DNA from 4 places in the Streptomyces sp. NPDC004542 genome. Region 2 is predicted to be linked to each of the others. Evidence: riboswitches for the same ligand, from Rfam matches in the RefSeq annotation. Region 2 holds a riboswitch; each other region holds the start of a gene.
What was found. Region 2 has a riboswitch for cyclic di-AMP ahead of ABZX30_RS05630 (transglycosylase family protein). Riboswitches for the same ligand answer to the same signal wherever they lie in the genome.
Positions count from the first base shown of each region.

Region 1: linked by a shared signal. The riboswitch ahead of ABZX30_RS16825 (C40 family peptidase) and the one ahead of ABZX30_RS05630 (transglycosylase family protein) in region 2 are both predicted to bind cyclic di-AMP.
Region 3: linked by a shared signal. The riboswitch ahead of ABZX30_RS01150 (NlpC/P60 family protein) and the one ahead of ABZX30_RS05630 (transglycosylase family protein) in region 2 are both predicted to bind cyclic di-AMP.
Region 4: linked by a shared signal. The riboswitch ahead of ABZX30_RS14125 (transglycosylase SLT domain-containing protein) and the one ahead of ABZX30_RS05630 (transglycosylase family protein) in region 2 are both predicted to bind cyclic di-AMP.

Region 1 covers NZ_JBEXLP010000026.1:16,822-20,125, reverse strand. The annotation lists gene ABZX30_RS16835 (urease subunit gamma) at 1-282, opposite strand, end outside; gene ABZX30_RS16830 (hypothetical protein) at 738-1,022, shown strand; cyclic di-AMP (ydaO/yuaA leader) riboswitch at 1,327-1,538, shown strand; gene ABZX30_RS16825 (C40 family peptidase) at 1,542-2,015, shown strand; gene ABZX30_RS16820 (ATP-binding protein) at 2,157-2,615, opposite strand; gene ABZX30_RS16815 (helix-turn-helix transcriptional regulator) at 2,839-3,304, shown strand, end outside.
Region 2 covers NZ_JBEXLP010000006.1:37,460-40,763, reverse strand. The annotation lists gene ABZX30_RS05640 (cytochrome P450) at 1-309, shown strand, start outside; gene ABZX30_RS05635 (transglycosylase family protein) at 492-1,547, shown strand; cyclic di-AMP (ydaO/yuaA leader) riboswitch at 1,730-1,914, shown strand; gene ABZX30_RS05630 (transglycosylase family protein) at 1,919-2,638, shown strand; gene eno (phosphopyruvate hydratase) at 3,043-3,304, shown strand, end outside.
Region 3 covers NZ_JBEXLP010000001.1:242,459-245,762, reverse strand. The annotation lists gene ABZX30_RS01155 (tellurite resistance/C4-dicarboxylate transporter family protein) at 1-218, opposite strand, end outside; gene ABZX30_RS01150 (NlpC/P60 family protein) at 244-1,413, opposite strand; cyclic di-AMP (ydaO/yuaA leader) riboswitch at 1,421-1,599, opposite strand; gene pcrA (DNA helicase PcrA) at 1,892-3,304, shown strand, end outside.
Region 4 covers NZ_JBEXLP010000019.1:97,627-100,930, forward strand. The annotation lists gene ABZX30_RS14120 (HAD family hydrolase) at 1-803, shown strand, start outside; gene ABZX30_RS14125 (transglycosylase SLT domain-containing protein) at 877-1,377, opposite strand; cyclic di-AMP (ydaO/yuaA leader) riboswitch at 1,381-1,565, opposite strand; gene ABZX30_RS14130 (polyprenyl synthetase family protein) at 2,097-3,107, shown strand.

The DNA of each region.
Region 1 (3,304 bases), on a different contig from region 2:
GGTGACGAGCTTGGTGCCGTCCGGGAAGGTGGCCTCGACCTGGACGTCGTGGATCATCTCGGGCACGCCTTCCATGACGTCGTCCCGGGTGAGCAGCGTGCGCCCGGAGGACATGAGTTCGGCGACGGTGCGGCCGTCGCGCGCGCCTTCGAGGAGGTGCGAGGTGATGAGGGCCACCGCCTCGGGGTGGTTGAGCCTGAGCCCGCGGGCCCGGCGTTTGGCGGCCACGTCGGCCGCGACGTGGATCAGCAGCCTCTCTTGCTCGTGCGGGGTCAGTTGCACGTCCCACCTCACAGTCCTCGCTCCGGACCGTGCGGGGTCCGGTTGCCGCGGCCACGGGCCGAAGTCCCTGGTGGCGTGGATCGGCAGGCTAGTGGGGGCGGGTTTCGACGACGTTAACCGAGTCGTGATCCGCCGGCCGCCGGCGTGCGGGCCGCGCGTGCCCGCCGGCGCCGCGGTGTGCTCCGCGTGGACCGGGACCGCCCGCTCGTGGTCGTGCGGGACCTCGGTGTGCGGGCGGGCGAAGCGGAGCGCGGAACCGCCGGGGGCCGGACCGTATACGGCGCGGTCGTCGCCCCACGGCGGGAACCGCGGGCGGGCTCGGTGGTGCCCCTGCCGGGCCCGCCCGCGGCCCGCGGGGAGGCGCGAGGAGGCACAGGGGGCCCCGCCGCGGGCGCGGTCATGCCGTCCGGCGGCTTCCCCGGGCTTGTGCGGCTCCCGGGACGCGCTAGCCGCCGCTGCCCGCCCTGACCCGCACCGAGGGTGAGCTGATCGACCGTTACCTGGACGTGGTCGACCTGCTGGGACGCATCAACCCGGCGCAGCACGGTGACACCCACCGCGGGCTGCGGGCCGCCCAGGCGCTGGTGCGCAAGGCGGTGGAACTGCGCGACGCGCTGGCGTCGGTGCACCAGCGGGGCGAGACGGAGTTGCACGCGGCCACCCCGGCCCGGGCGCTCAGGGCGCTGCACGGCGAGCGCCGTACCGAGCGCGTCACCGCGCCCCCGGACGGGGCCGGTTGAGGCTTGCGCGTTCGAGTCTGAGTCGAAACGGACCAAAAGACGTACCTACGTTCGGAGTAACCGCGCATCCTTTTTCAGGGCCTCCGAAGTCGCGCGAAGCTCCCGGCCGATGACTGCCGGGAGCGACTTCTGCCCTGGTCGGAGGGTGCGCGGTGGTCACGGCAGCGGCTCGAGAACAGACCTGTCCACCCAAACGGGTGAGTGGTGAGTAACACCACAAATCCCCGGTTCCGTTGGGATTTTCAGACAGGTGTGGGCGAAGATCCCTGTCTGACGACAAGCCCCCGCCACCATGGCGGGGCGATCCGGGCGGACGCCGAGTCCTGCCGCCGCCCGGATGACCGGTCGACAGGAGTGGATCGGCAGGAGTGGAGGACCCAGGCAAGACGGGTCGCCGGAGCGGACATCTGTTCGCCTCCGAGCAGCCCTTGGGGTGAAGCCGCGGCAACGCGGCCGGGCAACTTCGCCAGCCCGAATCCGACAGGTCATCCTTCACAGGCGGCTGACGAAGGGTTGCGCATGACTGCGCTCAATCGTGTCCCGTCGCTCATGGCCCGGGCCGGCACCGCCTCGGCCTTCGCCATCGCCGCCGTGGGCGGCTCCATCGTGGTCCCGGGCGTCGCCTCCGACGCCGCGGCCGCGACTCCGGCGACCAAGGCGCTCCAGATCGCGGCGTCCAAGAAGGGCGCTCCGTACAGGTGGGGCGCCACCGGTCCGCGCAGGTTCGACTGCTCCGGACTCACGCTGTACTCGTTCAAGAAGGCGGGCAAGAGCCTGCCCCGGACGGCCGCCCAGCAGTACAACAAGACCCACCACGTCTCGGCCAGGAACCGCAAGGCCGGAGACCTGGTCTTCTTCCATTCGGGGTCGAACGTCTACCACGTCGGCATCTACGCCGGAAAGGGGAAGATCTGGCACGCCCCCAAGACAGGTGACGTGGTGAAGCTGCAGAAGATCTGGACGAAGAGCGTCTGGTACGGCCGGGTCAGCTGACCGGCCGTCACGGCTCGCACGGCTTTCGGGGACAGGGCCACACCCGAAGGCCGCGCGAGCCGTTCCAGGCCCGGACACAGCCCCGGACGGGCCTGTGGAGGCCCGGCGAGGTCGTGGAGGACCGGCGAGATCCTAGGTCTCCTAGGTCTCCTGTCGGCCCGCTGCCGCGACCGGTCGTTCCGGTCGCGCCCACGGCAGCTCGATGAGCACGGTCTTGCCTCCCTCGCGGGTGCGCCGCACCCGCAGCCTGCCGCCGGACTCGGCGGTCAGCCAGCGGATGATGACCATGCCGCGGCCGTTGTCCTGCTGCACGGCGGCGGGAAGTCTCCTCGGGAGCTGGGGATGGCTGTCGGTGACGCCGATGTGCAGGTGTTCGTCACGGTCGAGCGCGAGCTCCACCGTGAAGGTGGGTGACTGCCCGAAGGTGTGCTGCACGGCGTTGGTGGCGAGCTCGGAGACGATGAGCCGGACGGTGTCGGCCACCTCGGTGTCCGGTGGAAGGCCCCACTCCGCGAGGGTCGCCACGACATAGGTGCGGGCGGCGCGGACCGAGGCGGGATCGCTCGGCAGAGTGACGGATGCTTCCAGGTGGTCTGCCATGGCGACGTCGTCCCTTTCCCACGGGACCGGAGTCCGACACGAAGCGGATGGTTCGAGTACGGTCCCGGACTGGTGCTTCATCGCCAGACTGCCATCAGCACGCCGGTCAGCGGGTGGGATCCACCAAGATATGCATATATCTGTCGCTCGAAGCGGTGAACTCTGCGACGGCAGAGCGTATTCGGGCGGCGCGTAAGGAGTAATGGCGAGTAAGGAGTGGCCCATGCAGAACGGTCCCGCGGTGCGCCGCCGGAAACTGGGCGCCGAACTGCGCGCGCTGCGCACCGGTGCGGGGTTCACCAGTGGTGAGGCCGCCCGTCTGGTGGGCTGGCACCAGTCGAAGGTGAGCCGGATCGAGACGGGCGCCAGCGGAGTGAAACCGGCCGATGTGCGGTTACTCCTGGACGCCTACGGGGTGACGGACCGGCAACTGCGTGAGTTGCTGATGGTGCTGGCGGGATCGGACGAGGGCGGGGGCCGTCACCACTGGTGGCACGCCTACCGGGGGGTGCTGCCGCCCGCCTACCGTGACTTCATCAGCCTGGAGTCGCAGGCGAGCGCGATGCGCACTCTGGAGACATCGGTGGTCCCGGGGCTGCTGCAGACACCGGAGTACGCCCGCGCGGTCACCGGGGCGGCCGTGGGCGGGGGTGTCGACGACGCCGAGGAGCGGCTGGACACCCTGGTGG
Region 2 (3,304 bases):
GACATCGCACCCGGCGACCCGGTCCTCGTCGTACTCGCCGCCGCGGACCGGGATCCCGAGCGGTTCGCTGACCCGGACGTCCTCGACCTCGGACGACGTGACAACCAGCACCTCGGTTACGGCCATGGAATCCACTACTGCCTCGGCGCCCCGCTCGCCCGGCTGGAGGGCCAGACCGCACTCGCCACCCTCCTCACCCGCCTTCCCGACCTCCGGCTCGCGGTGGAACCGGCCGATCTGCGGTGGCGTGGGGGACTCATCATGCGCGGACTGCGCACCCTGCCCGTGGAGTTCACGCCCGTGCGGTGACCGACGGGTGAGCGGGGAAGGGCCCGCGCGAAAGATGACACGCGCTCAACTTTGTGATCTTCACGTGATCTGCGCGGCATTAACTTGTGACAAGTGATCGTCTGCCGATACGTTCACTCGTCAGCGCGGCGTCTCTCCGCAGTCGCCGCGCTGGTCACTGCTGTCTTGCGAAAGGTCACCGCATGCTCTCCGGGAACGGTCGCCACCGTCGCCCCCGTCAGGCTCCGGCCCTCCTCGTCGCGGCCGGAGTGACCGGCTCCGCCATCGCCATCCCGCTGCTCGGCGCATCCGCGGCACACGCGGCCGACGGGACCACGTGGGACAAGGTGGCCGAGTGCGAGAGCGGCGGCTCGTGGAGTGCCAACACGGGTAACGGCTACTACGGCGGTCTGCAGATCTCCCAGGACGACTGGGACAAGTACGGCGGCCTCGCGTACGCCGCCGGCCCGGACGAGGCCAGCCGTTCGCAGCAGATCGCGGTCGCCGAGAAGATCCTCGCCGACCGGGGCACCGAACCCTGGACCACCTGCGCCCTGCTCTCCGGTCTCACGTCGAACTCCGGTTCGGTGAACGTGGACACGGGCGTCGGAGGGTCCGGATCATCCGGTTCCGGCGATTCCTCCTCTTCGTCCAAGTCGTCTGACGCGTCTGGCGTGAAGGGGTTCAAGAGCTCCAAGGGCTCCAAGGAGTCCGCGGATTCTTCGGACACTTCGTCTGGTTCATCGGGTTCGTCGGGATCGTCCGGTTCTGGTTCCAGCTCCTCGTCCTCGCGCGACTCGGGCGCCGGTGCCGCCGGCTCTCAGGATGCCGACGACTCCTCCGGCTCCACCGGTTCCGGCGCGTCGGACAAGTCGGCGTCCTCCGGTTCCGGGAAGCCCCAGGAGGGCGGCAGCTCGTCCTCGATGTCTCCCGAGATCGACAAGTCGGACGATTCATGGCAAACCGGCGGCTCTTGGAGTCTTGTGGACACCGGGGCGATCAGTGGCGGCCGTCATCGGGGCGACAGTGCGGACGAAAGCGTGACAAACGGTCAGGACGGCGCCACCTCCGGCCGTCACGCCGCACGCGACTACACCGTCCGCGCCGGTGACACCCTCGCCTCCATCGCCGACTCCCTTGACCTCGAGGGCGGATGGCGCGCGCTCTATGCCGCGAACAAGGACGCCATCGGGGCCGACCCGAACAACATCGCCGCCGGTCAGACCCTGGAACTGAGTGTCGAAACGGGTGCAAAGTAGCGGGAGTTGACACCCCATTTTGGGCTTGTTGTCCGGTTTGGTGAAAGTGTGGGATGAGTCTCAGAAGCCCTGATCGTCTTTGAAATTCGGCGGATCGCGTGTCTACGGTCGTGACCGCTCGCCAACGCGGGCCCCGGCCGCCGCAACGCCGAATCCTGCCAGCGGCTGCCCGGGAACAGTCGTCGCGTCAAGCGCCGTAGGCAGGAGCGGGGGACCCAAGGTAGGCGCCGGGCCCGGAGGTCGACAGACCACCGGGGACGGCTAGGGGTGGAGCCGTGCCTCGCACGAGAACCGTGCGAGTTACGGCCGGGCAACTCAACCGGCCCGAACCCGACAGCTCACCTCGCAGGCGTCGGTGAGGGGATCGATCCATGCTGTTTTCCGGCAAGGGCAAGCACCGCCGTCCGTCCAAGGCCGTCCGCGCCATCGCAGTCGCCGGTGTCACCGGCGCCGCCGTCGCCGCCCCGCTGATGGCGGCCGGCAACGCCTCCGCCGCCACCGCCTCCGAGTGGGACACGGTCGCCCAGTGCGAGTCCGGCGGCAACTGGTCCATCAACACCGGTAACGGCTACTACGGCGGTCTGCAGTTCTCCGCCTCCACCTGGGCCGCGTACGGCGGCACGCAGTACGCCCCCCAGGCCAACCAGGCCTCCAAGGCCCAGCAGATATCCGTCGCCGAGAAGGTCCTCGCCGCGCAGGGCAAGGGTGCCTGGCCGGTCTGCGGCAAGGGCCTGTCCGGCGCCGCCTACACCGGTTCGAGCAGCGGCTCCGCCGGCTCTTCGGGCTCCTCCGGCTCTTCGAGCTCCGCCGGTTCCTCGGGCTCCGCCGGCAGCACCAGCCGCTCGGCCGACCAGCAGGCCGCCTCCCGCTCCGCGGAGCGCCCGGCCGCCAAGAAGACCGTCACCACCCCGACCGGCAAGAAGGTCAAGAAGGGCGACGGCGAGTACAAGGTCGTCAAGGGTGACACCCTCAGCTCGATCGCCGCGAAGCACCACGTCGCCGGCGGCTGGCAGAAGCTGTTCCGGCTGAACAAGGACATCATCGCCGACGCCGACGTCATCTACCCCGGCCAGCAGCTGCACCTGAAGTGACACCCGGCTGGTAGCAGAGCCACAGCGCCCTCACATCCGTGGCCCCCATGATGGGACCCGTGAGGGTCCCGCCCCCGTCCCCCGTGGGGCTCCCCGCCCCGGTGCGTGTTCCCCCGCACGCACCGGGGCGGGGTTTTCTCTTCCCTCCTCCCCTCCCTCCTCCCCCTCCCCTCTTCTCCTCCCGCCCGTTCCCCTCCCTCCCGCTCCTTCTTGTCCTTCGACTTGTCCTTCGACTTGTCCTTCCGCACGAATTTGCCTCCCCGCCCTTTGTTCCGGGCAGGAACAATGTGTACCGTCGCCGTGTCCACGGGACGGTCGGTCGGCTGCTGACGCCCCGGGGACGGTTAGGCTCTAGTCGCAAGGCACACCAGCCCCGCACTTTCAGCGTCACATCCAAGAAGGAGATGCTCGTGCCGTCCATCGACGTCGTCGTAGCCCGGGAAATCCTGGACTCCCGAGGCAACCCCACGGTCGAGGTCGAGGTCGGCCTCGACGACGGCAGCACGGGTCGTGCCGCCGTCCCGTCCGGCGCCTCCACCGGCGCCTTCGAGGCCATCGAGCTCCGCGACGGTGACCCCAACCGCTACCTGGGCAAGGGCGTCGAGAAGGCCGTCCTCGCCGTCATCGAGCAGATCGGCCCGGAGCTGGTCGGCTACGACGCCACCG
Region 3 (3,304 bases), on a different contig from region 2:
GCCCGCCGCTCTCGCAGCAGCCACAGGGCGAAGCCGGCCGCGAACCCCAGCCAGGCGGCGCAGGCCAGTCCCAGGGCGGCCTGGGACAGCACTGCGCGACCCGCCTGCTGGAGGGCCACCGACACGATCCCGGTCGCCATGACGGCGGCGCCGGCCGCCGGTGAACGCCGGGCCCACCGGGCCCATCGGACCCGCAGGGGCGAGGCGGTGCCGTGCATGGCCCGATGCTAGGGGCCCGGTGGCTCAGGCCGGCCGCACCACGCTGTGGATGATCGATTCGCCGGCGTAGTAGATCGACTCCTCCCGGACGTAGGCGCCGGGCTTGGGGGCGTGGATCATCATGCCGTTACCGATGTAGACGCCGACGTGGCTCACATCGTCGTAGAAGAAGATCAGATCACCGGGCTGGGCGTCAGCCAGGGAGACCGTGGTGCCCACATCGACCTGGTCGTAGGTGGTACGGGGCAGGCTGACGCCGGCGGCCTTCCACGCGGCCTGGGTGAGGCCGGAGCAGTCGTAGGAGTCGGGGCCGGTGGCGCCCCAGACGTACGGCTTGCCGATCTGGGCGCGGGCGAACGCGATCGCCTTCTCGGCCTTGGTGGCGTATGTGGAGGACGACGGGGCCGACGAGGACGACGTGGAGGTCGGGGAGGACGTGTCCGACGAGGAGCCGGCCGGGGCCGACGCGTCGGACGAGCCGCTGTCCTGCTGCTGGGCCTCCGCCTGCTTCTTCGCGAGTTCCGCCGCCTTGCGCGCGGCCTCCTCCCGCTGCTGCTTCTCGATCGCCGCGAGCCGCGCCTTCTCCTGCGCCGTCAGCGTGGACAGCAGCTCGCGCGCCGTGGCGAGCTTCTTCTGGACGGTCGACTTGGCGGCCTGCAGGTCGTGCTGCGAGTCGGTCAGCGTCGCGAGGCTCTCGGTGGCCTCCCGCCGCTTCTCCATGGTCGCGGACTGCTCGGTGACGTAGTCGTCGACCGCGGTCTTCTGCCGCTTGGTCAGCCGGCTCATCAGCTGGGCCTGGTCGAAGTAGTCCTGCGGGGTGTCCGCGAGCAGGAAGGTGGCGGTGTCGGGGAGGGTGGCCCCGGTCCGGTACTGGGCCGCGGCGAACGAACCCAGCTTCTCGCGCGCCTTGTTCAGCTTCTCCGTGCGCTTGGCCACTTCGTCGAGGAGCGTGTCGACGCGCCGGCGCTGCTTGCCGGTCGTCTCCTTGGCCGCGTTGTACTTCTCGGTCGCCGACTCCGCCTGCCGGTACAGGTCGTCGACCTTCTTCTCGACCTCCTCCAGGCTCGGCTTGCCGCCGTCGGCGGACGGGGCGGCGCCCGCCGTCTGGGAGAACAGGGCCACGGAGGTGAGGGCGGCGGTGGCGAGGGCGGGCTTGTGCAGGCCGGCGGGGCGGGACTTGCGGTGCGACGCCAACGGAGGCGACTCCTTCCAAGGTTCCGCCTACCGGGTTAGCTGTCGGGTTCGGGCGGGTGGTTCGGAAGGGTTGCCCTACGGCCGTCGTCCCCGTGGGGAAGGCGAACCGATTCACCCCAGGTCTCGGTGTGGGTCCCCGGCTCCGGCTGCCGCAAGGGGGCGCACCGGACTCGGCGGAGGCCGCGCGGCCCGGCGGGGTTCGCCGGTGAGGGTCGTGCGGCCTGGCGGAACGCTAGCCAACTCATGTGTCTCCTGTGAAGGTTGGTGCACGATATGTCCGATACATTTTCGTGACCCGAGACGGGCGTGTCGCTGTGGTGACCAGGCGGCTCCGCAGGGTGAGGGGAGCATTCCCCGAGGGGTCCGAGCTGTCCGAGGTGCTCGCCGGTGTGTCCCCGACGCGTCCTCGAGGCATCCGTCGGCCAAGTTCCGAGGGCGGCGGCCGGTTGTCGGTGGGGCGCCCTAGACTCGTAGAGCGATGAGCAGCCTCTTTGACGACAGCTTCCTGGCGGACCTCCAGGCCCCTCGCGGGCACGAGGAGGAACCCCCGCCACCGCCCGAGGACGATCACGCTCCGGAGCCGGTTCCGGACGATCTGTTCGGCGGGAAGTTCGACCTGCCGCCGGACCGGGACGCCTACTACCGGGACGGCGCCCACCGCCCGGCCGTCGACGCGGCCGCGCTCCTGGAGGGGCTGAACGAGAACCAGCGTGCCGCCGTCGTCCACTCCGGCTCCCCGCTGCTCATCGTGGCCGGCGCGGGCTCCGGCAAGACCCGCGTGCTCACCCACCGCATCGCCCACCTGCTCGGCGAGCGGGGGGTCCACCCGGGCCAGATCCTGGCGATCACCTTCACCAACAAGGCCGCCGGCGAGATGAAGGAGCGCGTCGAGCAGCTCGTCGGCCCGCGGGCGAACGCGATGTGGGTGATGACGTTCCACAGCGCGTGCGTGCGCATCCTGCGCCGGGAGAGCAAGAAGCTCGGCTTCACGTCGTCGTTCTCGATCTACGACGCCGCCGACTCCAAGCGCCTGATGGCCCTGGTCTGCCGCGACCTGGACCTCGACCCCAAGCGCTACCCGCCGAAGTCCTTCAGCGCCAAGATCTCCAACCTGAAGAACGAGCTGATCGACGAGGAGGACTTCGCCGCCCAGGCCGCCGACGGTTTCGAGAAGACCCTCGCCCAGGCCTACGCCCTCTACCAGTCCCGGCTGCGCGAGGCCAACGCCCTCGACTTCGACGACCTGATCATGACGACGGTCAACCTGCTCCGCGCCTTCCCGGACGTCGCCGAGCACTACCGCCGCCGCTTCCGCCACGTCCTCGTCGACGAGTACCAGGACACCAATCACGCCCAGTACGCCCTCGTGCGCGAGCTCGTCGGCAACGCCGCGCACCCGGTGGACGTGCCGCCCGGCCCGGACGACCTCCGGCCCGCCGAGCTGTGCGTGGTGGGTGACGCCGACCAGTCGATCTACGCCTTCCGCGGCGCGACCATCCGCAACATCCTCCAGTTCGAGGAGGACTACCCGGACGCGACGACGATCCTGCTGGAGCAGAACTACCGCTCCACCCAGACGATCCTGTCCGCGGCCAACGCCGTCATCGAGCGCAACGAGTCCCGCCGCCCCAAGAACCTGTGGACCAACGCGGGCGCGGGCGCCCGCATCACGGGCTATGTCGCCGACACCGAGCACGACGAGGCGCAGTTCGTCGCCGACGAGATAGACCGTCTCACGGACGCGGGCGAGGCCAAGGCGGGCGACGTCGCCGTCTTCTACCGCACCAACGCCCAGTCCCGTGTCTTCGAAGAGGTCTTCATCCGGGTCGGCCTGCCCTACAAGGTCGTCGGCGGTGTCCGCTTCTACGAGCGCAAGGAGGTCCGGGACGTC
Region 4 (3,304 bases), on a different contig from region 2:
CGGTCTCCCCGGCTCGTTCACTCGTCGCGACCGATCTCGACGGAACGCTCCTGCGTGGCGACGACACCCTGTCCGACCGCTCGCTCGCCGCCCTCGCCCGGGCCGAGAGGGCGGGGGCCCGGCACCTCGTGGTGACCGGTCGCCCGGCGCCGCGGGTGCGGCCGCTGCTCGACGACCTCGGCTGCACGGGGCTCGCGGTGTGCGGACAGGGTGCGCAGGTGTACGACGCCGGCGCCCACCGCCTGCTGTGGTCGGTCACCCTGGACCGGGAACTCGCGGAGACCGCGCTCGGCAAGATCGAGGCAGAGGTGGGGGAGGTGTACGCGGCCGTCGACCAGGACGGGGTGGACGGGCTCACGCTCATCGAACCCGGCTATCGGATGCCGCACCCGACCCTGCCCGCCGTACGGGTCCGGCGGCGCGACGACCTGTGGCGCGAGCCGATCAGCAAGGTCCTGGTGCGCCATCACGCCCTGTCGGACGACGAGTTGGCCGCCACGGCCCGCGCGGCCGTGGGGTCGCTGGCGACGGTCACCATGTCGGGGCCGGGAACCGTCGAGCTCCAGCCGTGCGGTGTCACCAAGGCGACCGGGCTGGCGCTGGCCGCCGACCACCTCGGGCTGGGCGCCGAACGGGCCATCGCCTTCGGGGACATGCCCAACGACATCCCGATGTTCGACTGGGCCGCCCACGGTGTGGCGATGGCCAACGCCCATCCCGAACTGAAGGCGGTGGCCGACGAGATCACCCTGTCGAACGAGGACGACGGCATCGCCGTCGTCCTCGAAAGACTTTTCCCCTGAGCGGGTGAGCGGGTGAGCGGGTAAGCGGGTGAGCGGGTGCGCGGGTGCGCGGGTGCTCGGGTGAGCGGATCGGTCAGTACGCGCCGAACACGTTGTCGATCGAGCCGTACCGGTGGGCGGCGTAGTTGCAGGCGGCCGTGATGTTCGCGACCGGGTCGTAGATGTTCCACGAGGTGCCGGCCACGTGGTAGGCGTTGAACGTGGGGTCGATGACCTGCAGCAGGCCCTTGGACGGGATACCGGCGGCCGCGTTGGAGTCCCAGAGGTTGATGGCCATCGGGTTGCCCGACGACTCGCGCATCACGTTGCGGTAGATGCCGTTGTAGGAGCCCGGGATGCCCTTCTGCGCCATGATCGCGAGCGACTCGCGGATCCAGCCGTCGAGGTTGTTCGAGTACGCGACCGTGCTGGTGGCGGCGGTGGCGGCCGTGGGGGCGCTCGTGGTGGTGGCCGCGGAGGCGCTGGTCGCACCCATCAGCGGGAGGGCGAGCACGGCGGCGCCGGTGCCGGCGACGGCGATCCTGCGGGCGATGCGGGTGAAGGGGGTACGGCGGAGCCGAGCGGCAGCAGACATGGGGAAGTTCCTCTCCGTCGCCTGCGAGGTGAGCTGTCGGGTTCGGGCTGGGAGGTGCCCGGCCGCGCCGCCCGAAGGCGGTGCGGCTTCACCCCGAGCCGGTCCGGGACGACGGGTGTCGTCCGGGCCGGCGGCAAACCTGGGTCCCCCGCTCCTGCCGTCGCGAATGAGTTCGTCGATGGGGTGTGACGGGCGGCGGCAGGATGAGGCGTTCCGCCCGACGGCCGGGAACGTATGCGAGAGCACATGTCCGGAACAAGCGCCGGATTCACACAAAGTCCTAGTTGACCTTGTTCTATGGCGTATGAGGTGCTTGATCCTTTGCAGCTGCCAAGCCTCAACTGGCCAATGGCGGCAGGTGGGATACGGGTGCCGGGCGGCGGGGTGCCCCGATCGGTCGACGTGACCCAATTCACGGAATAGCAATAACGGCAAATGGGACATGAGGGGCGCCGCTAGGGAGAGCGCGTCCGGCGCGGGAGTGGAAGGTGAGCTGCTCCAAGCGGCGCAATCACTTCGTACTTCCGGGTAAGTCGATAAATATCTGTTCTTATCGCCTGATCGGAAACATAACGGGCGTGATCCGATAGCGCCCGGCCTGTAACAGTGGGCGCCCTCGGTGATCGAAAGCTGACCGGATACGCTGACTTGAGTGAGGGCGGCGACCTATCGACAAACCGTGTAATCGCCAGCAGGCACCAGCAGACAGGAGACCCCTCGTGACCGTCGTCGGGCCGTTCGGGCTTAGCGTGCGGGACCAGGCTCTGGAAGCCGATGTCCAGGCCGGATTGGCGGCTGTCGAGGAGGGACTGCTCGAAGCCACCAAGAGTGAGGTCCCCTTCATCACCGAAGCCGCCCAGCACCTCGTGCGCGCGGGCGGCAAGCGGTTCAGGCCGCTGCTCGTGATGCTCGCGGCGCAGTTCGGGGACCCGTACGCGCCGGGAATCGTGCCCTCGGCCGTCGTCGTCGAACTCACCCACCTCGCGACCCTGTACCACGACGACGTCATGGACGAGGCCGCGGTGCGCCGCGGCGTGGACAGTGCGAACACCCGCTGGGGCAACTCTGTCGCCGTCCTCACCGGCGACTTCCTCTTCGCCCGCGCCTCCCAGATCCTCGCCGACCTCGGCCCCGAGGCGGTACGGGTCCAGGCGGTGGCGTTCGAGCGGCTGGTCACCGGGCAGATCCTGGAGACGGCGGGGCCGCAGGACGGCCGCGACCCGGTCGATCACTACCTGGACGTCCTCGGCGGCAAGACCGGGTCGCTGGTGGCGGTCTCCTGCCGCTTCGGCGCCATGATGTCCGGGGCCGACGAGACGGTCGTGGACGTCCTGACCCAGTACGGCGAGCGGCTCGGCGTCGCCTTCCAGCTCGCCGACGACGTGCTGGACATCGCCTCCGACTCCCACGAGTCCGGCAAGACCCCGGGCACCGACCTGCGCGAGGGCATCCCCACCCTGCCCGTGCTGCGCCTCAGGGAGCGGGCGGCCCGGCTCGGGCTGGCCGAGGACGTCGCCCTGTGCGACCTGCTCGACTCCGACCTGACCGACGACGCCCGGCACGCCGAGGCGCTGGCCGCGCTGCGCGCCCACCCGGCACTGGAGCAGGCCCGCCGGGACACCGTGCGCTACGCGGAGGAGGCGCGGGCCGCGCTGGCCCCGCTGCGGGAGTGCGACGCCAAGGCGGCACTCGTGCAGCTGTGCGATGCGGTGGTGCACCGGGCCGGGTAGGCGCGGCGTGCTGGTGCAGCCGTCCGCCGGGGTCTGCCGCCTCCGGGTCCGACCCCTACGGGTCGAGGGGGCATCCGGCTTCCCCGTGTCATACCGCAGTCGTACATCGAGGTGCCTCCCGGGTCTGACGCTTCCTCACGGCCGATTTGGTGAGATGGAAACCACGGAAATCACCACTCCTCACCGATTCGGGTGAG